Regions from separate parts of the Paenibacillus sp. M-152 genome, predicted to be linked through region 1. Evidence: riboswitches for the same ligand, from Rfam matches in the RefSeq annotation. Region 1 holds a riboswitch; each other region holds the start of a gene.
What was found. Region 1 has a riboswitch for glycine ahead of gcvT (glycine cleavage system aminomethyltransferase GcvT). Riboswitches for the same ligand answer to the same signal wherever they lie in the genome.
Positions count from the first base shown of each region.

Region 2: another riboswitch for glycine. It lies ahead of sdaAB (L-serine ammonia-lyase, iron-sulfur-dependent subunit beta); the one in region 1 lies ahead of gcvT (glycine cleavage system aminomethyltransferase GcvT).
Region 3: another riboswitch for glycine. It lies ahead of EGM68_RS19905 (alanine/glycine:cation symporter family protein); the one in region 1 lies ahead of gcvT (glycine cleavage system aminomethyltransferase GcvT).

Region 1 is NZ_CP034141.1:4,389,453-4,399,435, reverse strand. It holds gene gcvPA (aminomethyl-transferring glycine dehydrogenase subunit GcvPA) at 1-977, opposite strand, end outside; gene gcvT (glycine cleavage system aminomethyltransferase GcvT) at 1,101-2,201, opposite strand; glycine riboswitch at 2,281-2,377, opposite strand; glycine riboswitch at 2,378-2,570, opposite strand; gene gcvH (glycine cleavage system protein GcvH) at 2,871-3,269, shown strand; gene EGM68_RS19110 (PTS mannitol transporter subunit IIBC) at 3,695-5,173, shown strand; gene EGM68_RS19105 (BglG family transcription antiterminator) at 5,257-7,335, shown strand; gene EGM68_RS19100 (PTS mannitol transporter subunit IIA) at 7,332-7,766, shown strand; gene EGM68_RS19095 (mannitol-1-phosphate 5-dehydrogenase) at 7,763-8,908, shown strand; gene EGM68_RS19090 (DUF454 family protein) at 9,117-9,983, shown strand, end outside.
Region 2 is NZ_CP034141.1:523,083-533,065, reverse strand. It holds gene opp4B (oligopeptide ABC transporter permease) at 1-411, opposite strand, end outside; gene EGM68_RS02415 (ABC transporter ATP-binding protein) at 425-1,351, opposite strand; gene EGM68_RS02410 (ABC transporter ATP-binding protein) at 1,329-2,360, opposite strand; gene EGM68_RS02405 (DUF6359 domain-containing protein) at 2,689-4,293, opposite strand; glycine riboswitch at 4,508-4,622, shown strand; gene sdaAB (L-serine ammonia-lyase, iron-sulfur-dependent subunit beta) at 4,834-5,523, shown strand; gene sdaAA (L-serine ammonia-lyase, iron-sulfur-dependent, subunit alpha) at 5,513-6,412, shown strand; gene EGM68_RS02390 (Ig-like domain-containing protein) at 6,524-8,860, opposite strand; gene EGM68_RS02385 (serine hydrolase domain-containing protein) at 9,000-9,983, opposite strand, start outside.
Region 3 is NZ_CP034141.1:4,563,252-4,573,234, reverse strand. It holds gene EGM68_RS19920 (LacI family DNA-binding transcriptional regulator) at 26-997, opposite strand; partial or broken gene EGM68_RS19915 (IS5 family transposase) at 1,185-1,948, opposite strand; gene EGM68_RS19910 (glycoside hydrolase family 1 protein) at 2,040-3,497, shown strand; glycine riboswitch at 3,666-3,750, shown strand; glycine riboswitch at 3,762-3,857, shown strand; gene EGM68_RS19905 (alanine/glycine:cation symporter family protein) at 4,003-5,421, shown strand; gene EGM68_RS19900 (iron-containing alcohol dehydrogenase) at 5,479-6,651, opposite strand; gene EGM68_RS19895 (carbohydrate ABC transporter permease) at 6,799-7,626, opposite strand; gene EGM68_RS19890 (carbohydrate ABC transporter permease) at 7,648-8,523, opposite strand; gene EGM68_RS19885 (ABC transporter substrate-binding protein) at 8,556-9,839, opposite strand.

The sequences.
Region 1 (9,983 bases):
GTGGCCTTTTCGCGGCGGATATGCTGTTCCCGCGCTTGCAAGGTCAGCACGAAGCCGCGTTTGCCGTTACGGTCTGTGGTTTGGCCTACGATACGTCCAGGGATACGGCGCATATGCGCCTGGGAAACGGCAAAGTAACCGCAGGTCGGACCACCGAGGGAGGATGAGATCCCAAGTGGCTGCGCGTCTCCTACAACAATATCCGCGCCTTGCTTACCAGGGGTCTCTAGCAAGCCTAGTGCCAGTGGATTGGCACTAACAACCATAAGCCCTTGATGCGCATGGATGAGGTCAGCCATCGGCTTCAGATTTTCCACGGCTCCGAAAAAGTTGGGATTTTGGATCAAAACAGCCGCCGTCTGTTCCGATACGGCCGTTGCTAGCGCATCGACATCCGTTACGCCATCCGAACAGCCGATTTCCACAATGTCCAGGTCCAATCCGCGTGCATAGGCTGCCAATACCTGACGTGCCTCTGGATGGACAGACCTTGATACGATAAGCTGTTTACGACGCGTGGCGGAAGCGGCCAATGAGCCCGCTTCCGCCAGAGCTGTAGCCCCATCGTACATGCTGGCATTAGCTACCGCCATACCTGTCAATTCGCAAATATACGACTGGAATTCAAAAATGGCTTGCAGCTCGCCCTGGCTTACTTCCGGCTGATAGGGGGTGTAGGCTGTGTAAAATTCGGAACGTGAGGTGATGTGTTGGATAACGGATGGAATATGATGATCATAAATACCTGCACCAAGAAAGCTAGCATGTGTATCTGTATTGGCGTTTCGTCCGGCCAGCTCGGTCATGTGGCGGGTTAAGGCTCTTTCGTCGAGCCGAGAGGAAAGAGGGAGTTCCCCTTGGTATCGAATAGCCTCTGGAATGTCACTGAATAAATCATCAATGGATGATACGCCCACCACACGCAGCATTTCAGTTTGATCTTGTTCGGTCATGGGGAGATAGCGATGCTGCTTCATAGGTTCTGGCTCCTTTCGAAAAGCAAAATTTAGATAGTAAATTAGCTAATACATAGTCTTAATTGGAAAATCCAGAATTTTATATCTGACATGATCGCTTTTTTATAATGAAGAGGATTAAGATCAGCGTAGCCGTTTATAAAAGGGGGCTGGGACCACTTCCGCACGCAGGCGTTTACCACGAATTTCGACCTCCAGCGGTGTCGATAGGGTGCTAAAACGACTGTCCACCAGGGCCAGCCCCAGATTACGCTTCAAGGTGGGCGATTGAGTACCCGTTGTGACCTCACCGATGTGTTGACCTTCAGCGAACACCGGATAATGAGCGCGCGGGATACCGCGGTCAATCATTTCCAGCCCGATCAACTTGCGAGGAATTCCTTGTTCTTTTTGACGTTGCAGTGCTTCCCTGCCGATAAAATCTCCTTTGTTCAACTTGACGAAGAAACCTAAACCAGCCTCAAACGGTGAAATTGTGGCAGATAACTCCTGTCCGTACAACGGTAGCCGTGCCTCGAAGCGCAGCGTATCGCGAGCACCAAGTCCAGCGGGAATCAGTCTATACGATTCACCGCAACGAAGTAAACCATCCCACACGGCGGGTGCTTCCTCAGCAGGGATATAAAATTCAAAACCGTCTTCGCCGGTATATCCAGTTCGCGAGACAAGTGCTTTTGCTCCGAACAATTGCACGTTCTCATGGAATCGGAAAGATGCCAGATTCGTAATATCTGTATCTGTCACGGCTGCGGTAATACGTGCTGCTTCCGGTCCTTGTAATGCCAGCAATGCTATCGCATCAGACACATTCTCCAGATGAATCGATGCTGGTACGTGGCGTATGAGCCAATCCCAATCTTTGTCGATGTTGGAGGCATTCACAACGAGCATGTAGCGCTCTGGTCCTTTGCAATATACAAGCAAGTCATCCACTACGCCTCCATCGGGGTAACACAGGAGTGAATATTGTGCTTGGCCCGGTTCCAACTGGCTGACATCATTCGTAGTTACCTGTTGCAAAAAAGCCTCAGCTTCTTTGCCTTCAACCAAGAACTCGCCCATATGCGATACATCGAATAAACCTGCATGTTGTCGGACGGCCTCATGCTCCTTTTGAATGCCGCTAAACTGAACGGGGAGTTCCCACCCGCCAAAGTCAATACAACGAACCCCGGGCTGCGTCCCGTAGGACGAATATAGTGGTGTTCTTCGCAAATTAGACATTTTTTCACTCCTATCCAGTGTAATCGGCTAAACAAAAAAGACAGGCTAAAAGAAACGTATAGACGGCAGTCCATACTCTTCTTTCAGCTCTGTCCTTGATACCAGAAAGTTACCCCGGTGTGAACCAGGTTTCCCCTTGGGTGATCCGCTCTTTTCACGGATGCTCTCCAGAGATGCGTCCGGCAGAGGTCCTTTTGCCTGAGAGATTCACCTGCAATGCAAGTTTACTCCTTCGGCGCTACCTTTTGGATCAACGGTATGTTACCCGGTTTTGCAGATAACAACTTGACCCGATTCGCGTGTACAACTGTCTCACAAGCGACAACAGCTATGCGAATCTTTTTTGGTAGTCTCTCCCTCCGCGTTCATCCGCGTTTGCAGTTGTCGAGGTATTTTCAAAAGCAATTACTATAACCCATTAATACGCAAATCCATTTAAAATGTCAATAAAAATGTCATATAAAACAACCTAAAAACATTTATTGTATAAATAAGGATATGTAAGCGTTTGTTACAAGTTATCATTTTTTTATAGACTGCGCTATATGAGTTGGTATGGAGTATTTTTGTTAGTATTATTGACATGGATGTTCTTATTGTCATAATCTTAACTTGTCTAATACAGGTGATCAAAAGCATTTTATTCATGTGGAAGTGAGGCGAAGCAGGATGAGTGAAGTGAAACAGCAACTTTGGTATACAGACGAACATGAGTGGGTTCAGCGCACAGTGGATGGGACGTTGCGGATCGGCATTACAGACTTTGCACAGCATCAATTGGGTGATATTGTTTTTGTGGAATTACCTGGGGCGGGAACAACGATTGGACAGGGGACGGAGATTGGTACAATTGAATCGGTGAAGACCGTATCCGATCTTTTTGCTCCGGTGACGGGAACCGTTTTGAAAGTAAATGAAGCTCTGGAAAGTACACCTGAGCTGGTGAATGAATCACCCTATGAAGAGGGTTGGATGATCGAAGTAGAGATGAGCAATGATGTCGAGGAAGCTCTGGGCAAGTTGCTGTCTGCGGAGCAGTACGAGCAGTTGATTTCGGATGAGCAATAATGAGCAATACAGCATGAAATAATAGCGCTTTATTCTGATTTTTTATATGGATATTGAATTAAATAAGAGCATCGTTAGTCCGCTCAGTTTTTGTATAAAATAGTCGCTATGCCTGACATAGCGGCTATTTTTTTGTTGTCTTTTAGAAGACGTATTTACGTTGCTTACGCAGGCTTAGAAGAGAGCCTCTTTATACAATTGCACAGATTTACAACAGTGTTTTTTCGACTAATTTCTATTGTTATCGGCCATATTAAGAAGAATTATGCAGGTATAATGCCTTGTCGTTACTTTAAATTTAAATGTTGTCATCAACGTTCATGACGAAAGTACGTTTTCATTTCGTTGATGAAGATAGCGCTGTCATTTAGTATGAATTTTAAGAAAAGGTAGTGATGCTATTTACTCACAAGGAGGATATGAATATGAGCACAGTGGACACAAAGTCCAGTTCAAACGGTGGCGCTCGTGTCGCCGTACAGCGTTTTGGCCGCTTTCTCAGCGGTATGGTTATGCCCAATATGGGAGCCTTTATCGCATGGGGATTAATTACGGCCCTTTTTATTCCGACCGGGTGGTTCCCAAATGAGGGTTTTGCACAACTGGTTGATCCGATGAAAAATTATTTGCTGCCACTGCTGATCGGTTACACGGGAGGCACGATGATTCACGGACAGCGTGGAGGTGTGATCGGTGCCATTATGACGATGGGGGTCATTGTGGGGGCCGATATCCCGATGTTCCTGGGCGCGATGGTAGCTGGTCCGCTGGCTGCATGGATATTGAAGAAGTTCGATAAGGCCATTGAGGGCAAAGTCAAATCAGGTTTTGAAATGCTGGTCAATAATTTCTCGGCTGGGATTATCGGTGCCATTCTAGCATTACTAGCGCATGTGGCGATCGGCCCGGTCGTGCAAACCATCAGTCAAGTGTTGTCGACAGGGGTACAGTTCCTCGTGAACGCAGGGCTACTGCCGCTTGTCAATCTCATTATTGAGCCCGGAAAAGTATTATTTCTCAACAACGCACTGAATCATGGAGTATTGAGTCCGATTGCGCTGGAGGAAGCTGCAAGAACAGGAAAATCCGTTTTGTTCATGCTTGAATCCAATCCTGGCCCGGGACTCGGTATTTTGCTGGCCTATTGCCTGTTCGGTAAAGGCTCTGCGAAGTCGTCTGCTCCTGGTGCAGTCATTATTCATTTTTTCGGCGGGATTCATGAAATTTATTTCCCTTATATTTTGATGAAGCCGATTCTGATTCTCGCTGCTATAGCAGGGGGCGTTGTGGGAACCTTCTGTTTTATGTTGACAGGTGCCGGACTGGTTGCTGCTCCTTCACCAGGCAGTATCATTGCTTACTTCCTGATGACACCCAAAGGCGGATATTTGCCGATGCTGAGCGGAGTAATCGCAGCTGCGGTCGTATCCTTTGCGGTTGCCGCAATATTACTCAAAACTGGTAAGCAAAAGGAAGAGGGGCTGGAGGAAGCTGCATCCCGTCTGAAAGATATGAAAAATCAAAGCAAGGGTGCAAGCGCTAACGCCACTGTAATGGAAGATAACCGCGCATCCGATCGTGCTGCCGAGATTGCCGCAGATCGATCGCTTAAGGATAAATCCGAGGTGAATAAAATTGTCTTTTCCTGTGATGCAGGTATGGGTTCAAGCGCCATGGGAGCCTCAATTTTGCGCAAAAAAATGAAACAGGCGGGCGTGGGCGTTACGGTAACGAATACGGCAATCAGTGAAATTCCACAGGATGCGGATATTGTCATTACACAAAAAACGTTGACAGACCGGGCTAAAACGGTAGCCCCGAATGCTGAGCACATTTCCATTGACAATTTCCTGAAGAGCCCTGAATACGAAGCGCTAGTTGAACGGCTAAAATCCGATTCTTAATCCCCATAAAGTCAGGCCGGCTGTATACAGTTTGTATTTCCTGCTGGAAGGGATGAGAGCTTGGGAAGGAACGGTATGCGCTTATGAATATTACGAAACGACAATCTGACATCGTAGAGTATCTTTTGGAGCAGCCCCAAGAGGTTACGGCCGGGGAAATTGCTGAGAAGATCAATGTCAGCACAAGGACGGTTCATCGGGAACTTGGCGCAGTTGAGTGTTGGTTGGCGGCTCATGAGGTAAAGCTGGAGAAAAAATCAGGGATCGGTATCTATGTGGATGCCGGCCCGACTCAGCTTGCAAGTCTGCGGGAGCAATTACTGCATACGAAGTCAGACGAATACTCGGCTGAGGAGAGAAAAATTGTAGTTCTGTGCATGCTGCTGGATACACAGGAGCCGATCAAGCTGCTGGCGCTAGCATCGGATTTGAGAGTCACAGTAACTACGGTCAGTCATGATCTGGACGAATTACAAGGCTGGATCGCAGATCGAGGGCTCGTGCTTGTGCGCAGACGGGGATACGGTGTCGAGATTACAGGCCGGGAGATAGACAAAAGACGGGCGATTTCTGAGCTTGCTCTCGAATATTTGGATGAATCGGATCTGTTTTCCGGCCGAGAGGAGCTTCGTCCCGTAACACGTGTCACAGAAAAATTGCTGGAGATGATTGGCAGAGAGAATCTGCTAACCGTGGAGAATGTTCTCTGGCAGCCTCATGATCAATGGCTGAAAAACATGGTGGAAAGCAAATATATGGAACTGCTGATTCAAATTTGCGTTTCTCTGGCACGTCTGCGCCTTGGGTACGTTGTGGATCATCGTCTCTCGTATTCGAAAACAGATTCAGAGGAGAATATCATGCTGCGCACAGCTATGGTGGAGCGTATATGCGCAGAGTTGTCAGCGGCGCTGGATATTGAATTTCCAGAACCGGAACGATGTTATTTCGGGTTGCTGTTCCGTGATGCTGAGGATCATTCCACCCGCTTGCTGCCACTGGATGATCTTGTACTGCTGGAGTCGGTTCATGAGTTGATTCGTCGTGTAGAGGCAGAGACAGGCACACCATTAGCAGAGGATCGTGTCCTGCGTGAAGGGCTGATTGCCCATATGGCTCCAGTATTCAAACGTTTGAGGGAAGGGAGAGCGATCCGCAACCCTCTCCTTCAGCAAATTCGCAAGGATTACGGCAGCTTGTTCGACTCGGTCAAAAAGGCTGCGGCGGATATGACGGAAATGGAAGTACCAGATGAAGAGATCGGATTTCTGGTCATGCATTTTGGCGCTTCGTTGGAGCGGCTGCGACAATTGCAGCGGGAGGTTCGAGCAATCGTAGTCTGCACGAGCGGAATTGGGTCTTCCAGACTTCTGGCAACAAGACTGGCCAAGGAGCTGCCACAGATCAAAATCGTGGATAGGGCCTCATGGTACGAGGCAACGCGGATTCCCAAGGAGGATTATGATCTGATCATTTCGACAGTGGAGCTACCGCTTGAGCCGGATCGGTATCTCAAAATCAGCCCGCTGCTGACGCAAGAGGAGAGTGACCGCCTGCGTCATTTCATTCAGCATATTACACTCAATCAACTCAGTGATCATCGTCAGGAACAGGCTGTACTCTCCGGCCAGGGCATGGAGTGGCTTACTGGTCTACGGAAAAGTCTTGAGGAGATTGTGCACATTGTACAGCAATTTCAAGTGTATCCACTGGAAAATCAAGGGATGGATATGCCAGCTACCATAGAGGCTATATGCATGTTGGAGGCAGGGCGGGGAAATGTCACAGAGCCTTCTGTTGTTGCTGAACAGCTTATGGAAAGAGAGCGCCAAGGTAGTCAGGTGATTGCTGATACCTCCGTTGCTTTAATTCATACACGCAGTCCCTATATTCGCCAGCCTTCGCTGGCCTTGTATAGGCTGGCTGAGCCGCTGTTGGCGGATGTAGACGAACAAGTGGAATGCGTTCTGCTGATGTTGGGACCTCGTGAGTTACCGAAAGAAAGCTTGGAGGTATTGAGCGAGATTAGTGCATTACTGCTGCAGGAAGACATGATTACACTACTGGAACACGGTAGTAGAGATCAGATTGCCAATTATATATCGACTGAGCTGGCTGAATTTTTTCACAGTAAATTAGGGACAGGGAGGAACCTACCGTGAGTATTATGACGATAGACAAAATAAAAATGAACGCAACCGCCAAAGACAAATATGAGGCGATTCGTATGGCAGGACAAATCCTGCTGGATGCAGGACATATTACAACTGAGTACATTGACAAGATGCTTGAACGCGAGGAGATTGTATCCACCTATATCGGGAACGGGCTGGCTATTCCACATGGTACCAAGGAATCTAAGACACTTGTTCAATCCACTGGCATCTCCATCGTTCAGTTCCCGCAAGGCGTAGATTTCGGGGAAGAAAAAGCATACATGGTGATCGGCATTGCAGCCCAAGGCGGCGATCATATGGAGATTTTGACAAGTATCGCTGTGGTATGTGCGGAGGAAGAAAACATGGACAAACTTCGCAACGCGGTGATCCCACAGGAAATTATAGATCTGTTCGAAAGTGAGCTGGAGCTATGAGAGCCGTCCACTTTGGAGCAGGAAATATCGGTCGCGGCTTTATTGGGCTGATTCTGTCGCGTGCAGGCTATGAGGTTGTTTTTTCAGATGTCAACGAGACACTTGTATCTGAGTTACGCCGCCGCAAGCAATATACTGTTGAGTTGGCGAATGATACGAAGGATACGGAGACGGTAACGAATGTAACCGCGATTGACGGCAGAGATGCATCCGCTGTAGCGGATGCAGTAAATCATGCTGATCTGGTAACGACCGCAGTCGGGGTTAGCATCCTCAGGCATATTGCAGCAGGTATTGCCGAGGGGATAGCGCGGCGGGTGGAGCGAGGGGCAGGCCCGCTGCATGTGATCGCTTGCGAAAATGCAATTGGAGGCAGCACCCAACTGAAAGAGCATGTTTTTGCGCTACTGGATGAGGCGACTCGTGCCAAGGCAGAGGCTTCGGTATATTTCCCCAATGCTGCTGTAGACCGGATTGTGCCGATCCAGCATCATGAGGATCCATTGCATGTGCAGGTAGAGCCTTTTTACGAGTGGGTGGTGGATCGCTCGCAGATGGCAGCTGACCATGAAGAAATCGAAGGCATTCTTTACGTGCAGGATCTGGAGCCTTACATTGAACGCAAGTTGTTTACGGTGAATACGGGGCATTGCGTGGCGGCCTATATTGGTTATACCGCAGGTTATGCCACGATCCAGGAGGCCATGAAGGATACCAAGGTGGTAGATTCAATCCAAGGGGCGCTGGAGGAAACAGGAGCGGTGCTTGTAAAGCGATTCGGCTTGAATCAAGGGGAGCATAAGAAGTACATCTCTAAGATTCTGGATCGCTTCCGCAATCCTAATCTGACAGACGAGGTTACTCGGGTCGGACGTTCACCGCTTCGCAAGCTGTCTCCCAATGACCGTCTTGTACGTCCCGCGCTGCAAGCACAGGAGTATGGTATCCGGACCGATCATCTGGCGTTAGGAATGGCTGCTGCCTGCAAATTTGATATTACGGAAGACCCCGAAGCAGTTGAGCTTCAGCAGGTGATTCGCAGCCAAGGGGTGAGTGTAGCGCTGACACGTTATACGTCCATACCTGCAGATGACCCGTTACATCGGCAGGTATTGGAGCAATATGATATTATAAGTTCATAAAACAACGTAATAACACGCACTTATCTCAATCATCCTCTTGAAGACCAAATCTACATGAGCACAAAAGTGTTCTGTAGAGTTGAGCTTCAAGAGGATTTTTATATGCGTGATTTACATCACATAACAACCTGACTAAATTATATATATTGATAATGATTATCATTATCTATAAAATATCATTAACAGTATATATATTAGGGGGATTATAGTGAAACCGATTTATATTACCTTAGGGTTTTTATTTTTGGCGCTTGGAGTTATTGGCGTAGTGGTGCCGTTGCTGCCGACTACACCGTTTTTGCTGCTGGCAACCTTTTTCTTTATGCGGGGGTCAGAAAGGATTCATCGGTGGTTTTCAAATACGTCTCTGTATCAAAAATATCTGGAAAGTTTTGTTCAAACCAGGTCGTTGAAGCTGTCCACAAAAATTACGTCATTGGGCTTAGCGTCAGCTATGCTGATTACAGGATTTATCTTTACTCCTAATATATGGGGCAAAACGCTCATCGTCTTAGTCATCCTTTTTAAATATTATTACTTTATATTCCGAGTCGGAACTGTGAGAGAAGCTGAGGCGGAAACTCTGACTTCAACTGAAGCCGTTCCTACTCCAAAAAAAAGATCTAAAATGGTCGACAGTCGTCTGTTAGGCCTGGTGGAGCATTCTCGAAAATATATCATCTTGGGTGTGCTTGTACAGTGGATCGGTCTTTTAGGGAGTATAGCCGCTGTTTTGTCTATGGCCTTTGTGATGCAGCAAGCATGGGAGGGACAAGTGACTCGCAAGCTGATTCTATTCATGACGGTCATTGTTATGGCTGCCATTGCAGTTCGCTTTCTGAGTAATTATGCAGCCAGTATGTTGTCCTATCGGGCTTCAATCAATGCTAAAAAAACGCTGCGCTCGCAGATTTACAGCAAGCTGCTAAAGCTGGGACCCTCTTATACAGATCATACTTCCACTTCGGGGGTTATTCAGGTTGCTGTAGAAGGGGTGGAGCAGCTTGAGACCTATTTTGGAAGATATATGCCTCAGCTATTCTATAGTCTGCTTGCGCCTGTAACGTTGTTCATC
Region 2 (9,983 bases), 2.0 Mb from region 1:
ATACCCGACCACGGTTTTATCCAGCAGACTATGCTGATAACGACCGCTGAGTACTCCCAGCGGAATGGCGATCAGATACGTTAGAACCAGAATCACAACACCCAGAAAGAACGTGTTCCCCAAACGACTGCCAATCAAATCGGTAACGCTAATTTTATGTACATAAGATTTGCCCAGATCCCCATGAGCAAGCTGGACGAGCCAGTTCCCATACTGCACCCACACCGGGTCATTCAATCCCAGTCTTTGTCGCTGTTCTTCCAGTGAAGCCGGATTTAGATTGGGAGTTGAAGTGATGAGCCCTGTCAGGGCATCCCCTGGCATAGCCTTAGCTAGGAAAAATATAAGCACACTCAGTGCAAAAAGTTGAGGGATCATAACCAGCAGCCGGCGCATTGTAAATTTCCACATATTCTGTCCCCCCTTATGGTAGCGCGACTTGATGGGATGAACTTACTGACTTTAGTGCAAACGGCTTTCCACTCGCGTCTAGATGTTTGGGCAGCTCTGACTTGTAAGAGGATAAAAGCTTTTGCCTTTTTTGAGCATTTTCCAGCCGTTTCGCAGGATCGATACTGGGAATGGTGGCAATAAGCCGCTGGGTATACAAATGCTGTGGACGCTCATAAATATCTTGCTCGCTCCCCTGTTCCACTAAGCGACCTCGGTACATGATGCCGATTTGGTCGCACATATGGCGGATAATCCCCAGGTCATGACTAATGAACAAATACGTCAATTTGAACTCCCGCTGCACATCCTTCATAAAATTAAGCACCTGTGCCTGCACAGAAACGTCAAGCGCTGATACGGGCTCATCTGCAATAATCAGTTTTGGGTTTAATGTCAGCGCACGCGCAATCCCGATCCTTTGCCGCTGTCCCCCGGAAAATTCATGCGGATATTTGTAGGCCGCATCAGCGTTCAAGCCAACCTTTTCCAGCAGCATCTGTACTTTCCGCCGTTCTTCCTCATTACTCAGCCTTTCAAAGTTTCGCAGTGGTTCAGCAATGACATCCAATACGCGCTTGCGCGGGTTAAGCGAAGAATAGGGGTCCTGAAAAATCATCTGAATGTCTCTACGCAGCGGATGGCGGTTATTACGACTCAGAGCCGTAAGATCCTTGCCATTAAAAAGAATCTGTCCGCTCGTCAGCTTATTCAGGCCGATAATCGTTCTTCCTGTCGTCGTCTTTCCACAGCCGGATTCTCCTACTAGCCCGTATGTTTGGCCTGCCTCTATGCTGATCGACACGCCATCCACTGCTTTTACCTGATCAACGACACGCTGGAAAAAACCGCCGCGCACCGGATAATGAACCTTTAAATCATTTAGCTCTAGTAGTGCCATGAGCAGCCTCTCCCTTTGTCTCATCTTCAAAATGAAAATGCTGGTAACATGTACAGCGGACCCAATGGCCGGGAGAAATTTCACTTAATCGGGGATGGTCTTCATGCATTCTCTGCTGAATCCAAGGAATACGCGAAGCAAAGCGACAGCTATTGCGAGGAATATCTTGCAAGGAGGGAACAATACCACCGATGACATGCAGCGGTTCTCCCTTGGTATGCGATCCCGGCATGGAGGCTAGCAAGGAACGCGTATACGGATGCTGCGGATGCCGAAATAATTCAAAAACATCTGCGCTTTCCACGATTTCTCCGGCATACATGACCACCACACGGTCGGCTACTTCGGCCACAACGCCAAGATCGTGCGTAATCAGAATAATTCCGCTTCCGGTCTCCTGTTGAAGCTGTTTGAGCAAGTCAAGAATTTGCGATTGAATGGTTACATCGAGCGCAGTCGTCGGCTCATCTGCAATAATAAGAGAGGGTCGGCAAGCTATGGCAATCGCGATCATCACACGCTGGCGCATCCCTCCTGAAAGTTCATGCGGATACTGTTCATACACACGTACGGGGTTGGGTATATCCACGCTTTCCAGTAGCTCCAGTACACGTTCCCTTTTTTGCTTCGTAGATAGGGACGTATGATAATCGAGATTTTCCTCGATCTGCTTACCAATGCACATTAACGGGTTAAGTGCTGTCAGCGGGTCCTGAAAGATCATGCCAATGCCCGCTCCGCGGATTTTATTCATTTGCCCTGAGGAGAGACGGATCAGATCCGTGCCTTTAAAAAGGACCTTTCCTTCGACACGTGTTCGCTCCATGTCATGCAGTTGTGGGATCGAAAGCGCCAGCGCGCTTTTGCCACAACCGGATTCTCCGACTACAGCCAGCACTTCATTGGGATTGACCGTCAGATCCAGATGGTCGACTGCGGGGTGATATTGATCCTTGATGCGAAAAGATACGGATAATCCCTTAATCTCCAACACGGGTTTGATATTCAATGCCCGCTTCCTCCATTCTCCATGGTCTTGTCCCGCTTATTCTCACCATGTTTGATGTTTAAAACCTCTCATGAACATTACATACCGTTTTTGTCGGAATAATTTGAATACATCCTATCACCAGTATATGGATATATCAATTAAGATTATGCTATCAACATCATTTAAAAAATCAATGATCCAGCAGTAGCGCGACTTTCCTGGCACAAAATGTAATCAAATAACCAACCACAGGTTAATTTTCATCACAAAAAAGCCGTTTGATCCCCTACAGAGGATCAAACGGCAAACTAGCACCCAACCACTCACACTGAATTCTTTACGTTTATTACGAAGCCGCTCCATAGGAGCCCGACTTGAACGTTTTTGGATCGTACCATTTGTAGCCTGCTGCTGGAGCAGACCAAGGCTCGGGTTGCGGTTCTGTGGAAGCCGCAGGCTCCTCAAACGGCAGAAGCTTCGTCGGTTGATCCAGCGTTAAACCTGCCACATCGGATAATTTGGTGTAGTCCTGCTTCCACGCAAGCCATTGGACCGTTTGCACCAGGAAGGTGGCATCGTCCACTTCCTTGAAACCATCATATGTCTTTTTCGACTGTCCGTTTTCTTCACGCGCATATTTCGGTGTAGCATCTTCTACAGGGGAAGAATCACCGATAAATGCTGCCTTGCCTTGACCTACCTTGGAGATCGCAGCATAAGGCCCTTCCGCACGGCCTCCGCCGTTATAGACACCCTGGTCTACAGCATTGCCCCATTTATTCGTACCTGTAGGGATATAGGCAATTCCTTTGGCTTTGGTAGGATCAATAATAGCCAGCGTAGATCCCGCATGCATGGCAATCGAGCGTACACCCTTGGTAATGCCAAAGGATTGATCTGCGGCTACAATGTCCGTAGCATTCACGTCACCGAGCGCATTGTAACGGAAACGAACACCAAAGTTGGTTGCCAGCCAATCGGAGCTAGTTAACCCCTGCATCGCCGGTGATGCTGCTTCTTCTGTAGTCATGCCTTTGGCCGGATTAGTATAGGCTCCACGACGGTAGCCATTCATAACCTCAGAGGAATCCCAACGGTTTTTGTTACGGTCCGCATTATAGTGGTCGGAGATGAAGAAGACACTTCCCCCGTTATTCACATATTGCAGCAGGGCAGCCTGCTCGGATGCCTTAAAGGCAACATTCGCTTCACCGATGATGAACACATCATATTGGCGCAGCTTATCATAGGTTATGGCCTGTTCTCCATAAGTAAAAGGAATGGGACGGTTCAGTTGGTCCACTGTAAAACCTACATTACGCAGTCCATTGGCAAAGTCGGAGAAGGCGCCTTCAATGACCCAATCTGCTGCCCCAGCCGTCTGTGCGTGCGTATTATCGAACAGCACCTTTTTACCTTTGCCATCCGGCAGTGTAGTACCGGGTTGACCCGGGTTACCAGGATTAGGCTCGCCAGGTTCACCTGGTTCACCCGGCTCGCTTCCGTTCACCAGTTCAACAGCGCTTGGGCTTTTCACTCCACCAAAATTATTGTAGGCGCCGAGTGTACCCGTCACACGGATTTTGTTGCCAATCAGCTCAGGATGGCCTGTTAGCCCAAATTGCCCTCTGTACGCTGATGTCAGCTGTACATCCAATAGATTAGACGTGCTACGTTCATTGGCCTGGTCGGCAATCAGTACGTTAAAATCATTCGCAAACGGAGAAGAAAAATTAGCCGTTTTCGATCCGGTAGCATGTCCGACGATGTAACCTTCCACCGTCACTGTGCCTCCACTGCCTTGGCGCTGAAGTGCCTCGGCTACTGTCAGTGCTCCCTCCGCTTTGACCTGACCGAATGGAACGAAGATCCCGATCAGCAGCGATACGATCGCTGCCAGATGCAGCACCCCTTTCAAGCGTGAACCTGTGAACCGCAAGCCTTTTACCATACGTCAATATCCCTCCTATAATTCCATAAATGTACTTGTCCTCTATCAGATTAGCTGTCTATCTTCTAATTCCTTCCTGATTTCATCCATAATTATGTAAATTTTAATCTCTTTTATCGGAAACTCGCTTGTTTATGTAAAAAATGAACCCTGCGATTGACACCGAGCACGGCATACATTACGCTAAGAAAGATATGTAGAACGGTATACGCGAATGAAGATGACGGGAGAGTCTGTCCAGGGGCTTACACGCTGGCGGCACCGAAGGAGCAAGACGCCAACACCCGGCTGGCGGATAATCTCTCAGGTCCATGTATCGTCATCTGACGCAACTCTGGAGAGAGCGCAAGCCACCCAAGGGGTAAGGCGGTAAGGACACCGCACGAAACTCTCAGGTAACGAGGACAGAGATAAGGGAAACTTCCTTATCCTGTCCTTTTTTGCGCTCACATTGTACGTCAGCATTAGGAACCGTCATAGCCGCGCAAAAACGCGGAAATACCATATACTATGGTACTAGAACATACAGGGGGCCACACCATGCGTTTCAAAGATGTATTTTCCATTATCGGTCCGGCCATGACCGGACCTTCCAGTTCACACACTGCAGGCGCGGTGCGGCTTGCACGCGTTGCCCGTCACTGGCTCGGGACGCAGCCTGACCGTGCTCGCATGACACTGTACGGCTCCTTCGCTGACACATACAAAGGACACGGTACAGACCTAGCGCTCATCGCAGGACTGCTCAATTACGATACAGACGACCATCGAATTCCAGATGCCGAGCAATGGGCGGAGCAGGCCGGGATGACCGTGGAATTTGCCGTCAGCGGACTACCCGCCCCCCATCCGAACACCGTCCGTTTTGAGCTGTGGAAGGGTGAGGATCAGCGCACACTGCTGGGTTCCTCCATCGGCGGTGGCAGCATCCATGTCCAGCAGCTCAACGAATTCCGAGTCAACCTAACCGGAGAGCTGTCTACGTTGGTGCTTCTTCACTCGGATAAGCCCGGTACATTAGGTGCGGTGACTTCAGCGCTCGGCGCTGCTGACATTAACATTGCCTATATGCACGTGGATCGCAAAGGTCGGGATGGAGAAGCACTTACAGCCATCGAAACGGACAGTCCTCCTACGGCTGAATTAATCGCAAAACTACAATCCTTACCACATATGTACGAAATTAAAATGATTAATTTGAAAAAAGGAGCTGAATCTGATGCGATTTAGCCATCTGCATGAAATCAGCGCTATATGCGCTGAGGAATCCACCACGATTGGCCGCCTGATGATTCAAGAGCAGGTACAAGAGACGAATTCAACGGAAGAAGAAATCTTCCGCCAAATGTCTGATTATTATGAAGTCATGAAAGAGGCTGTTCATCGTGGTCAGACGCAAGACACCGTATCCCGCAGTGGATTAACGGGCGGCGACGGCAAGCGCTTAGCCGAATATCTGCGGACAGGGGAAACCTGCTCCGGCGATGCCTCCGCGCTCGCCATGGCTTATGCGCTCTCCGTGTCGGAGGTTAATGCGTCCATGGGGCGCATTGTCGCCACGCCCACTGCAGGTTCATGCGGAGTCATCCCCGGTGTGTTCATTAGTGCGCAGGAGCGGTTCGGCTGGGATGATGAGCATATGGTGCACGGCTTGTTCGCAGCCGGAGCCATTGGCTACGTCATCGCCAACAATTCCTTCATTTCCGGCGCGGAGGGAGGCTGTCAGGCTGAGATTGGTTCAGCCATCGGGATGGCCGCTGGCGCTATGGTCGAGCTACGCGGTGGCACACCTGAGCAGGCCGTTCACGCCGTAGGCCTAGCGCTCAAGAACACGCTCGGCCTGATATGCGACCCCGTCGCCGGACTCGTCGAGATTCCGTGTATCGTGCGCAACGGGCTGGGAGCCGTGACCGCACTTGCCGCAGCGGATATGGCTTTGGCGGGTGTGCGCAGCGCCATTCCGTCTGACGAAGTCATTGACGTGATGCTTGAAGTCGGCAGCGCAATGCCGTCAAAGCACCGCGAGACCGCCAAAGGCGGCTTGGCCCAGACACCGACCGGCAAGCGTTTGACCGAATCCCTTACTCGCAACACATCGGTCAAAAAGGATAAGTCATAATTGGGGTAACCTCCTCTGTATTAAGAAGCGAGTACGTCCCTTAAGAATAAAAGAGCAAGCATGCCGTCCCTAGACGTATGCTTGCTCTTTTTCTTTTCAGTCGGTTACAGATTACTGAACGGTTACCTGTACCTTCGTCATTTTACCAGCATATTTTACTGTAATTACAGCTTTGCCTTTACCCTGTGCTTTAATGTTACCGTCTTTGACGGTCGCAACGATAATTCTGGATGAGGACCAGACAGCCGGCTTGGAAACATCCTTCTCCGACTCATCCTTATACGTGGCTGTAGCCGTAACCTTAGCCAGCTGCCCTGCCTTCAAAGTCAAGGCGACTTTGTCCGTTTGCAGATATTTAAGCGTATCAACATCAACAGGCACGCTGATCACCTTACCGCCGAACTTCGCCTGAATGTTAGCTTTACCGTAGCTGACCGCGGTAACCTGACCCTTTTTGACGGTGGCTACCTTATAATTGGACGTTTTCCATTCAGCTTGAGTTGTAACATCCTTTTCTTTACCATCACTGGATTTAACCACAATCGCAATCGTTTTTTGATCCCCGGATTTCAGTGATAACGCAATGGCATCCGCTTCAATCTTTTGCGCTACGTCTACTTCTACCGTAAATGTAATGGTTTGCTTGCCATATGAAGCAGTGATCGTTGCCTTACCGCTAGCATTAGCTTTGATCAAACCTTCGCTAACTTCAACTACTTTTACATTGCTAGTAGTCCAAGTGGCGTCCTTGGTTACGTCTGTTTTTGTACCGCCACTCTTAACGCCTGATACTTTCAGCTGCTTCGTTTCCTGAGCACCGAGTGCAATTACGCGCGAGTCTGTTTCCAAACGGTCTACAAGGCCCACTTGTACGTTTATCGTCAGTTTTTTGCCGTTATAGGTTGCGGTAATAACCGCTTTACCGGCCGCTTTACCCGTAATCGTTCCCTTGGACACAGAAGCAATATCTTCCGCACTTGAAGTCCATTCTGCATCCTTTGTAACATCTTCCTTACGCCCGTCCGCATAAGTAGCCGTCAGAGTCGCAGTATAGTCCTCATTAATATCTATCGTTGCCGTTTTAGAGGACAAAGATAGATCACCAGGTACGTTTACGGATACGGTAGCTGTGGCTGTTTTGCCGCCATAAGAAGCTGTGATCGTTGCCTCACCTGTTTTATAACCTGTGACTTCTCCCCCGCTGACAAAAGCGATATCTTCATTACTGGACTTCCACTCTGCTTTACTTGTGATATCTTCTTCCGTCCCTGTTACATAGGTTGCGGTCAGCTTGAGCTTTTTGGATTCCTTAGCATTCAAGCTCAGCTTGTCCTCGCTTAAATCCAGAAATCTAGAGGTTTCAATATCTGTCTTGATCGAAACCGTCTTATCTCCGTACTTAGCGGTCACTGTAGCCGACCCCGCTCCAATGGCCATAATCGTTCCTTTATTCACTGTTGCAATTTTTTCATCGCTTGATGTCCAAGCAGCTTTATCTGTGATATCTGTTACCGTACCATCCGGGTACACAGCAGATACCTGTATTTTTTTTGATTCATCCAAACGGAGAAAAATATTGGTTTCGCTGGCTTTCAGCTTATTCGTCTGATCCACATCCACCGCAATCGTAGCGGACATCGTGCCATATTTACCTGTGATTGTCGCCTTCCCTGTGCTATAGCCGGTAATAGTGCCTTTCAGAACATCTGCCACGGCTGTATTGCTGGAGCTCCACTCGGCAGACTCTGTAACATCCTGAGTCGATCCATCCGGGAACGTGGCTGTCAATTTAACCTTCTCCGTATCTTTTAACAAAAGAGAAACCTCTGATGTACTGGCATCCAGCCGTTTAACCTGCTCTACCTGTACAGCAATCGTTACGGTCTGTTGTCCATATACAGCCTTAATATTAGCTGAACCTGCTCCCTGAGCAGTAACTAATCCGTTGACTACAGTCGCTACCTTCTGATTATCCGAAGTCCAGGTCGCATCACCTGAAACCTGAGCTGTTGTATTATCACTGTAAGTCGCTGTCAGATTGATCTGTCCTGTACCGCTTGAACGCAAGTTCAGGCTTTGTACATTGGATGTCAGCGCCTTAACCTTTTTCGTTACATGTACCTGAACGGATTGTACCTTCTCCTTATAGGTCGCAATCACAGTGGCTTCCCCTTCAGCTTTGGCTGAAACTGTACCATTGTACACCGTAGCAATAGATGTATTATCACTTTTCCAATCTGTGCTTACGGTTACATTTGAGGTTGTCCCATCGCTATAAACAGCCGTTGCCGTCAACGCAGCTGTATCCCCCTGTTGCAAAGTTACCTCGTTAGACGAAAGGACAATCTTGGAAAGCACTGCTTCTGCTGCAGATGCAAACCCTGCATATGATGTAAAACTTGAAATCAGGATGACCAACGCCAGAAAACCGGACCATCTATTCTTCAAAATCTAATTCCCTCCCATTTCAAAGCTAAAAATTAAGGATTTCGCAAAATCCCTACACCTACGTTTTATGTCGTCATATGGAAAAGAATAGTTTAGACTTTAGAGAAAATTTGGTCCTTATTAACTAGAATCGGTACTTTTACAGACAGCTGTAAGCTGCTGCACGAATTCTTAAATGGTGGTACTCTTCCATATTGGGATCAAGCTGATGCATATAAACGACGGAGAACTGTTCGCTCGGATCTATAGAAACCCAGGTGCCTGCCATTCCCGTCCAGCCAAATTCTCCAATCGAGCTGTTTGCATGCCCAGCCGCTTTATCCATTAACGTTCGTACACCCAGCCCATAGCCATAACCTGTATGGTATGAATTGGTGAAATCCGATAGTTGAGCTGTATTCAGATGATTTGTACGCATTAAATCAATGGTTTTTCTCCCCAATAAGTTCACACCGTTTACCGTGCCGCCATTTGACATCATTTGTGAAAATGTGAGGTAATCTTTGACTGTCGAATATAAACCTGCGCCTCCACCTTCATATATAGCATCTGGCTGATGATATTCATCCAGGAAACCCTCAATTTTTTCAAGTTTTCCGGCGTCTGTCCGTTGATACATGGAAGCCATCCGCGATTCAATATCTCCACGATAACGGTAACCTGTATTGTTCATTCCAAGCGGATCAAAGATTTCATCCTTCAAAAATTGCCCTAATGATTTACCTGAAATAACTTCAATAAGACCAGCAACAAGATCGTGGCCATATCCGTATAACCATCGTGTTCCTGGTTCAAATGCAAGCGGAACTTCGGAAAGCGCTTTAATTTCTGTGCGCAGGTCATATTTCCCCTGCTTTTCCTTTAATGCTGTAATGACCTTATGCATAGCTTTTCCTGTTTCTGAAAACTCAGAAGCATACGGAATTCCTGCACTCATATTGAATATATGCTTAATCAAAATAGGGTTATCCGCCTTATCAATGTAGGTGTGTCCGTTAGGAGCAGTTTTGAATACATACGAATTACGATACTCAGGTAAATATTCATACAAAGGCTCATTCAATAAAAATTGTCCGCGTTCGTATAGCATAAGTGCAGCCGCACATACAACGACCTTTGTCAT
Region 3 (9,983 bases), 170 kb from region 1:
CCTAGTTTGCGAGCCAACTGTGCTCTTAAGTGGTTGTACGCTCAATGAGGCTGTACTCCAGTGAATGAAGCTCCATCTGGCGTCCAATCAGCTGAGGAGAAAGCATGAAAAAAGCATTTTGTGCCTGAGCCATTATGGGATTTTGAACCGTTGTAATTCCCATCGTGTGCGCCAGCTCCGTGTTATCAAACCCAATAATCGCCAGATCTTCTGGTACCTTCAGCAATTGTCTGCGCGCTTCGCAGAGAATGCCCACTGCTACATAATCGTTTGCACACAAAATAGCCTCCGGAAATTCCTCACGATGCTGTAATAAATTGCGCACAACCTGTTCGCCGTCACGAATGTTATAAATAGAAGAATAGTTCCAGTGCTGCAACACTGGCAGATTGTGTTCACTCATGATCTGCTCATAAGCACGTTGTCTGCTGTGAGTATTGATGCTGCTCGGACGACCAAAAGCATTGGCTATACGTGTATAACCTTTTTGTATCAAATGTTTGAGCGCTAACATATATCCTTCATACTGATCCATTGCGACGGAGCGAATACCGGTATGCTCCATTCGTTGCCATGCCACGATCGGTCCATATTTGCAATAAGTACTCAAAAAATCAGTGTCATTCACGCAGGAAATGATGACCAGCGCATCGACTCTTTTTCTTTTTAAATCCTCGAAAGCTTGAAGCTCTTTCTTTTTGTCTTCTCCCGAAGTATAAATAATGGTTTGAAATTCATATTGTCCTGCGATTTCTACAAAGCTGTCCAGAAATGCCAGAACAATTTCATTAATAGTTGATGTGATGATACCAATCTGAAGCGTTTGGCCCTTGGATAAAGAAATCGCATTCCGATTAGGAACATAATCTAATTCCTGCATGATTTTTAAAATTTTAGTTCTGGTTTCGTGGCTTACATGGGGGGACTGATTTAACACTCTGGATACCGTAGCTTTGGAAAAGCCCGCCAGTTTTGCAATTTGATCAAGATTCGACATGATGCTTCTCCTCACCTAAGAAAAAAATACTTGACATGAAACGCGTTACAACAATTAGGATGCTTATGAGGGCATTACGTCTATTTTAAAGCATCTATCGGTGCATTTCAAAGGATAACGGTCACCGTTAGTTATTGATTCGCATTGCAGCACCTGATGGGTTATTGACTAGGGCGTGTCTTCAAACCTAAGCAAGCCATACGAGAATGGAAGCCAGCGTTAAAAAAGCCTGGAAAGTGCAGGCTAATTTATCATAGCGAGTAGCAAGTCGACGATATTTTTTCACCTTGTTAAAAAAGCATTCCACCAAATGACGCTCTTTGTAGAGATCGTGGTCGTATTTCGGTTTCACCCGCCGATTTTTCTTCCCTGGGATCACCGGGATCGCTTCATGCTCTTTCAAAAGAGATCGGATAGCGTTGGTGTCATACGCCCGGTCAGCTAAGACTTGCTTCATGGTTAGTTCAATGGTTTGGAGTATTTTGTATCCCTGGACAGAATCATGGGCCTGTCCTCCCGTCAATTCGAAACGAAGTGGATTTCCCAACGCATCAACCACGGCATGAATTTTCGTGCTTAGTCCCCCTCGGGATCGTCCGATTGCTTGCTTGTCTTGCCCCCTTTTGCGCCTGATCCATGCTGATGGACCCGCACGATCGTGGCATCAATCATTATGCTTTCTTCGTCGAGATCAAGCGAAACATGCTCTAGAACCTTATCCCAAATCCCTGCTTTCTGCCAGCGCCGAAAGCGAGTATATACCGATTTCCAATGGGGAAAGGTGTCTGGTAGATCCCGCCATGGGGCACCCGAACGAGCGACCCAAAGCATGGCATTTAACATCCATCGATTGTCCACAGTAGGACGTCCTCCTTGTGGTTTACGTTCGGGTGGAAACAGCTTTTGAATTAGCCGCCATTGTTGATCTTGGATTTCGTATCGTGTACTCATCTACTTTATTTAACCTATTTAAGCTTTGTTAAACAGTTTGAAGACACACCCTAGAGTGAAAACATTAGATAAGAAAAGAGGTTTTTATACCATGACGAAGACGCTAAAAGGATTCCCGCAAAACTTCCTATGGGGCGGGGCAACTGCAGCCAACCAATTGGAAGGTGCTTTTGACGTAGATGGAAAAGGCCTGTCCAGCGCAGACATGATAGCCTATGTACCTAAGGCAGAACGTAAAAACGATCATGCTATAGAAATTTCGTCTGAACGACTGGAGGACATCTTGGCAGGGAAGGTAAACGCCCGTTTTCCAAAGCGTGAAGGAGTGGACTTCTACCACCGCTACAAAGAAGATATTGCTTTGTTTGCAGAAATGGGCTTTAAAGTATTCCGGATGTCCATCCACTGGTCGCGGATTTTCCCGAATGGATATGATGCCGAGCCGAATGAAGCAGGATTGCAATTTTACGACAATGTATTCGATGAGCTGCGCAAGTATGGTATTGAGCCGTTGGTAACATTGTCACATTATGAAACACCGCTAGGTCTGACACAGAAGTATAATGGCTGGTTGGGACGCGAAGTCGTAGATCATTACGTAAAATATGCCGAAACGGTATTTACACGCTATAAGGATAAAGTAAAATACTGGCTGACCTTTAACGAAATCAATGTCATGACTATGAGTCCGTTTACTGGCGGCGGTGTGGTTATTGACCGTGTAGGAAACAAGCAACAAGCGATATATCAAGCATTGCACCATCAATTTGTAGCAAGTGCACTGGCGACCAAACGGGGACATGAGATCATTCCGGATGCTCAGATCGGCTGTATGCTGGCTCGCATTGAAAGCTACCCACATACGTGTAACCCAGAGGATATTCTGAAAGCACAGCATGAAAATCAAATGAATCTGTTCTTTACGGATGTGCATGCTCGTGGGGAGTATCCCAACTATATGAACCGCTATTTTGTAGAAAATAATATTGTGATCCAGACAGAACCCGGCGATGCTGAAATTTTGAAAAATAATACGGTTGATTTTATCTCATTTAGCTACTACATGACCTTGACCGTATCGGTAGGTCCAGAAGGAGAAAAGGCAGCAGGGAACCTGATTGGCGGTGTGAAAAATCCGTATTTGCAGTCCTCCGATTGGGGATGGCAGATTGATCCGATCGGCCTGCGTGTTACACTAAATACGTTTTATGACCGTTACCAAAAGCCGCTGTTCATCGTGGAAAATGGCCTGGGTGCGTACGATAAGGTAGAAGAGGACGGCTCTGTGCATGACACGTATCGCATTGATTACTTGCGTCAGCATATTGCCCAAATGAAGGAAGCCATTGCTGACGGTGTTGATCTGATTGGTTACACCAGCTGGGGTCCTATCGACCTTGTGAGCATGTCTACTTCCGAAATGTCCAAGCGCTACGGATTTATTTACGTTGATTTGGATGATGACGGTAACGGAACGCTCCAACGCTCCAAAAAGGACTCATTTAACTGGTATAAAAATGTGATAGCAACCAATGGTGAAGAATTGTAATTCTATATCGTTTTGGGCGGGTACAGCAGAGAAAATCCTTAGGATGCAATCTGCTGTACCCGCTTTTTGTATAGACACCCTATTAATTTGTCAGAGGGCTTCACAAATTTTTCACTTGTAATACGCTGAAAGTTTTCTGTATAATAAATAAAAATTTCATATGTCTGGTTGATGTTTGCGGGAGATGGAACGAAAGTTCCGACCGAAGGGGCAAAACTCTCAGGTGCTTAAGCTGATTTACAGCAACAAGCAGGGACCGTAAACGGACAGAACTCTGGAGAGACCCTTAATTGGGCGCCGAAGGTGCACCGCAGATTATTATCTGCTTAAACTCTCAGGCAAAAGGACAGAGACGCGAATAACCTGTGACAGGGAATACTCTACGCTTTTAGAGATAAAATCCTGTACAAATTGGTTTGTTTTTCGTGCCTTTAACCTCTCCAGGAGTCGAATCAACGGATTTGACTCTTTTTTGTTTTTTAATATGCTGGAGGAGCGGGTTGAAATGAATTTGGTACATTTATTAGAAACAATTGACAGTTGGATGTGGGGAGCGCCGCTTCTAATTCTCGTCATGGGCACTGGGTTGTGGCTAACGATCCGTCTGAAGATGCTTCAGATTATTCGATTGCCCTTAGCGCTCAAGCTAATTGGTAAAGCGCCGGACGAAGGCAGCGGGGATGTCAGTAGCTTTGGAGCATTGAGTACGGCACTCGCAGCTACTGTAGGTACGGGAAGTATCGTCGGTGTCGCAACAGCGATCAAACTGGGTGGGCCCGGTTCATTATTCTGGATGCTGGTTGCAGCTTTTTTCGGGATGGCAACCAAATATGCGGAAGGGTTATTATCCGTTAAATACCGTGTTAAAGACCGGAACGGACAATTTTCGGGTGGACCGATGTATTATATTGAAAACGGGCTTGGCCGCCGTTTCAAGCCGCTGGCGATGTTGTTTGCCTTTTCTGGTATTCTTGTAGCACTATTTGGAATCGGTACTTTTCCGCAAGTAAAGGCTATCGTTTCTTCTACGGAAAGTAGTTTTGGCGTGCCAACAGTAGTTACAGCAATCATTATTTCCGTGTTGACGGCTGTTGTTACGATTGGAGGACTCAAAAGTATCGCCAAGGTATCCACAAAGATTGTTCCATTCATGTCGGGGCTCTATATCGTGGTTTGTTTAATCGTACTCATTAAGTTTGCAGGAGAGCTTCCTCATGCGATCGCACTAGTATTACAAGGGGCTTTCTCGACAACATCTGCGACGGGTGGATTTGCCGGAGCCACGATTATGCTGGCGATGCGAAGCGGAGTTGCCAGAGGGATCTTTGCAAATGAAGCTGGTTTGGGAAGTGCGCCAATCGCAGCAGCAGCAGCTAAGACGAAATGGCCCGCAGAACAAGGACTAATATCCATGACGGGCGTTTTTATCGATACGATGATTATTTGTAATTTGACAGGATTTACATTGCTGGTTACGGGAATATGGAGTGGAAATGATGATGGAGGTCTGATGACTCAACATGCGTTTTCCAGTGCCTTTCCGGCTGGAGCAGAGCTCGTGACGATTAGCCTTATTTTATTTGCGTTCACAACGATACTTGGCTGGAACTACTACGGGGAACGCTGTGTTGAATATTTGCTTGGGGTCAAGTGGATTAAACCATACCGTTATCTGTTCATCATACTGGTTGCCGGAGGCGCGTTCATCAAGCTCGATGCCATCTGGCTGCTGGCAGATATTTTTAACGCAATGATGGCTTTTCCGAACCTGATTGCACTGCTCGGCTTGTCAGGCATTGTCGTTGCAGAAACCCGAACCTATATGAACTCTTTGTACCCTAATAAGAAAAAGGGCATTCTTGCAGGTGCCAATGTAGGGGCGGCTATCCAAGTAGAAGAAAAAGGACAAACGATCAATTCATAAATAATAAAAGGGAGTGCTCTCAGCCATCACAGGCTTGAGGACACTCCCTTTTAATTGTTATAACGATGCACGCAAAATAGCTAAAATATCTTCCTGTTTCAGCTTTTGATAATTACCGAAACCTCCGTGCTCCATTTCACGGGCCGCAATGCTTGCGATGTTTTCCAATTGTTCATCATTAATGTTGTAATCGGCCAGGGTAGAAGGGGCACCAAGACTTGTCCAGAACGCACTTAGACGGTCAATACCTTCCAAGGCAATTTCTCTGTCAGTTTTACCTACAGTGTTCAAGTCGAACATACTGAGCATCAGCCGCTTCATGCGTGCAGCGTCCTGATCCACTGTATGTCTCATCCAGTTGGGAAACAGAATCGCTAGACCGCCAGCATGAGGAATATCATATACAGCAGATAGTGCATGTTCAATGGTATGCGAAGCCCAATCCCCGAAGTAGCCCATTTGCAGCGTACCGTTCAGGGCAATCGTCCCAGCATATAATATCGTTTCGCGATGCTCATAGTTGTGCAAATCCTCCAGCAGCTTAGGTGCCGTTTCAATCACGGTTTGCAGCACAGAAAAGCACATACGATCTTGCAGCGGTGTATTTTTAACATTGTGAAAGTACTGTTCAAAGACGTGGCTCATCATATCCACCATGCCATAAACCGTCTGATCACGTGGCACAGAAAAGGTGTTTTTCGGGTCCAAGATGGAGAATTTAGGATGCGTCACCGCGCTGCCCCACACGTATTTTTCGTTCGTTTCCCAGCTGGTGATGACAGAATCCGGATTCATTTCCGAACCCGTGGCGGCGAGTGTAAGGATGGTACCGAAGGGCAAAGCCTGGATTGGCATATGTTTTTTGTTGATAATATCCCACACATCGCCGTCATATTCAGCCCCTGCTGCGATGGCTTTGGTGCAATCAATAACGCTTCCGCCGCCAACTGCAAGCAGGAAGTCTATCTTTTCATTTCGGCAAATCTCGATGCCCCTCTTAACGGTAGACAAGCGCGGATTGGGTTCAACGCCCGACAATTCATGAATGTAGAGGTGCAGAGGCTCTAACGCGTTTAATACCTGGTCATACAAACCATTTCGCTTGACACTTCCGCCTCCATATACCAGCAAAATGTTTTTGCCGTAATTCAACAGCTCTTGCTGCAATTGTTCAATTTGATTGTCTCCAAAAATTAATTTGGTGGGATTATAATATGTGAATTTGTTCATCTGGAAGGTTCCCCTCGGTTCATAGTTCATGTTCAAATTGTAATCTCTTATCTTGACTAGCTCGTTAATATCTGACTTGGCCATGTAAGATATTTGAAATGACGATTAACAATTATATATGAAAAGAATAAGGGGAATCAAGTGAAGCTAATCTTTGATCGCTCCAGCGGCAAGATCGGAAATAAACTGGCGGCTGATAAAAAGAAACAAAATAATAAGAGGGAGTACAGCCAGCAGGGTGCCAGCAATGACCATCGCATAGTCCGTATTGTAAATCCCGTTCAACTGGGACAATGCAATCTGGAGCGTAAATTTGCGCTCATCCGTTAAAACGATTAACGGCCATAAGTAATCATTCCAAGCTCCTATAAAGGTAAATGCGCCGAGAAAAGCGAACGCAGGTCTTAAAATCGGCAGTGCTACATTCCAGTACAGCCGGAAAAAGCTGCACCCGTCCATACGCCCCGCATCCAGCAACTCTTTGGGAATGGATTCTTCTGCATACTGGCGAATCCAAAAAATCCCGAAAGCATTTACCATACCCGGGATGATGAGCGCTTTGAACGTACCTACCCATCCAAAGGAAGCCATCATGACAAAGGAGGGGACGAGCGAAAGTTGTGAAGGGACCATCATTGTTGCAAGCAGTATGACGAATAGCCCCTTTTTGCCCGGAAAATCAAACTTGGCGAATGCAAAACCAGCCAGTGAATCAAAAAACAGCACCAATAGGGTAACAGAACTGGCTACAAAAAGGGTATTAAAAAAAGCTCCAGCAAAATCAATCTGCTGCAATACTCTCGTTATGTTATCCAGGAAGTGGCTACCGAACCACAATTGTGGCGGAAAACGATAGATGTCTGAGGTTGTACGGGTCGCCATGACGATCAGCCAGTAAAACGGAAACATCGACAGGATGATCCCCACCAACAGCCCGGCATATAGAACAATGGATTTTGCACGTGTCTGCATCATGTTGTGACGCTCCTTCCATCGTTATTTTTTACCTTGAACGAGTTTCCAATTGATGATGGAGAATACGGCAATGATGAGAAACATACCCCATCCGACGGCAGCACCATATCCAAAATAGTTGTTGATGAACGACTCGCGGTACAGGTATAAAACGATGGTCATGCCACTTGCCCCGGAACCGCCGTCATTACCGACCAGAACCTGTGGCTCAGTGAAGAGCTGCATACCGCCGATGGTGGACGTAATGACCGTAAACAAAATGACTGGACGCAACATGGGAATGGTGATGCGGAAAAAAGCCTGTGCTCCGGTTGCGCCGTCTATTTTGGCGGCCTCATACAGCACATGCGGAATACTCTGGAGTCCAGCCAGATAGATGATGGCGTTGTAGCCCATCCATCTCCAGACGACCATGGAAGAAATGGCGATTTGGATACCCCACGGCACATTGAGCCATTGGATCATAGGTAGCCCCAAAAGCTGCAGAAGATAGTTGAGAAATCCAAAATTGTTGGCAAATAAGGCGCCGAAGATGATGGCAACAGCAACAATAGACGTCACATTGGGCAGGAAGAATCCAACTCGCCATAAGGTGCGCAATTTCACAAAAGGGGCATAAAGCAGAAAGGCAACAATAAGGGCTAGAAGTAGCATTGGAATCGTGGCATACACCCAGATCACAAACGTATTGCCTACAGCCTGCCAAAATTCGGTGTCTGTCACAAGGTAACGAAAGTTACCCCAACCGTTATAGGTCATGTCTCCGATCCCGTCCCATTTGTGAAACGCCAGGTACAATGAAAAGCCAATCGGAAACAAGCCAAAGATGGCAAACAGCAGATAAAATGGCGAGATCGCAGCATATACGGCCCGGTGCTTCCAGATTTCTCTCAGCATATTGTCCACACGCCTTTTTTGGATTTTGTTTTTTACCGCTGTAATTCCCGTTCAATTCGTTGCATCGTTTCCGACCATAATGCGTCGGGATCGGCATCTTGTTTGGCCACATTGGAAAGGCGGCGGGTCACTATGCCATGGATGACAGGATAGCGCTCGCCGAAATAGCTGCTTTTCACATGACGCGCGGAGGCGGCAAAAATGAGACCAGTGGCCTGACCACCAAAGAAAGGCTCGGGTGTCTCCATGACTGGATCGTCATAGACGCCGGGAGTGGATGGGAACAGCCCGATTTTGTGGTAGGCTTCCAGTTGGTGTTCCGGGTTTTGCAGCCAGGTCAGGACTTCAAAGGCTTCTTTGGGGTGTTGGCTGGATTTGAGGATAGAGATGAAAGAACCTCCCAGATTGCCGTCTCCTCCAGGAGCCCGAGCGACTCTCCATTTGCCTGCTGTATCCGGTGCAGCCTCTGTGAGAACTTGCTTCATCCAGATTGCCCCTACGAACGAGGCGATTTTACCGTTATTGACCGAAGCGTTCCATTCGGGAGTCCAGCCATCCGCATTGGCGAGCAGATGCTTCCTATGGAAATCCACAGCGGTTTTCCAGCCTAGGCGGATGTCAGGAGATTGATTGCCGACATAACTTCCGTCCGGCTTGAAGTATAGGGTCGTATGCTGAGCAAGCACTTGATTGTAAACGTTTACAATATTATCAGCCAAAAACGAACGACTTCCGAATTTCTGACGAAGTTGTTCTCCGGCTGCCATGTAATCATCCCATGTACGGATAGAGGAACTGACCTGTTCAGGATCACTAGGTAAGCCCGCCTGTTCAAATAGGTCGCTACGATAGAAGAGGGCGGTGGGCCCAGTGTCCATAGGAAATGCAATCATTTTACCATCAGGAGTGATCCCCTGATTCCATTTCCATTCCAAATATTGATCCTTCAGGCGGTCTGCTCCGAGTTCCCTTAAATCATAAAAACGATCCGCACTGGGGAACAGCTCCACCATCCAGTCGTTCAGAGCTACGATGTCTGGTTCACCGGAACGAGCTGCGAGCGTTGTCTTCAGTTTGGCTTTAAAGTCACCGCCTATTTTTTGAGTTTTTAATTCAATGTCGGGGAACTGTTTTTCCGCCTGGGCGAGCAATTCATCATCAATAGAACGATTCCAATACCATAATGTAAGCGTTATCTTTTTTTCGTTTGACAAATTAGTTTCAGATGATTGGCCTTCAGAGGACAGGGACCCACTACAACCACTAATCATAGTGAGAAAAGCAAGACATAATATCAGCCATTGTACTGTCTTCACATCATTTCCCTCCTTGCTGTCTGAATAATCTGCCTACTGAACAAGTTGTAAATGGTTTAGCTCCATCATATGAAGCTGTTACCCATTTATGTGCATTGCCTTAACCAAAAACAAAAAATTTGAAACGTTTATCCATAAAAAAAA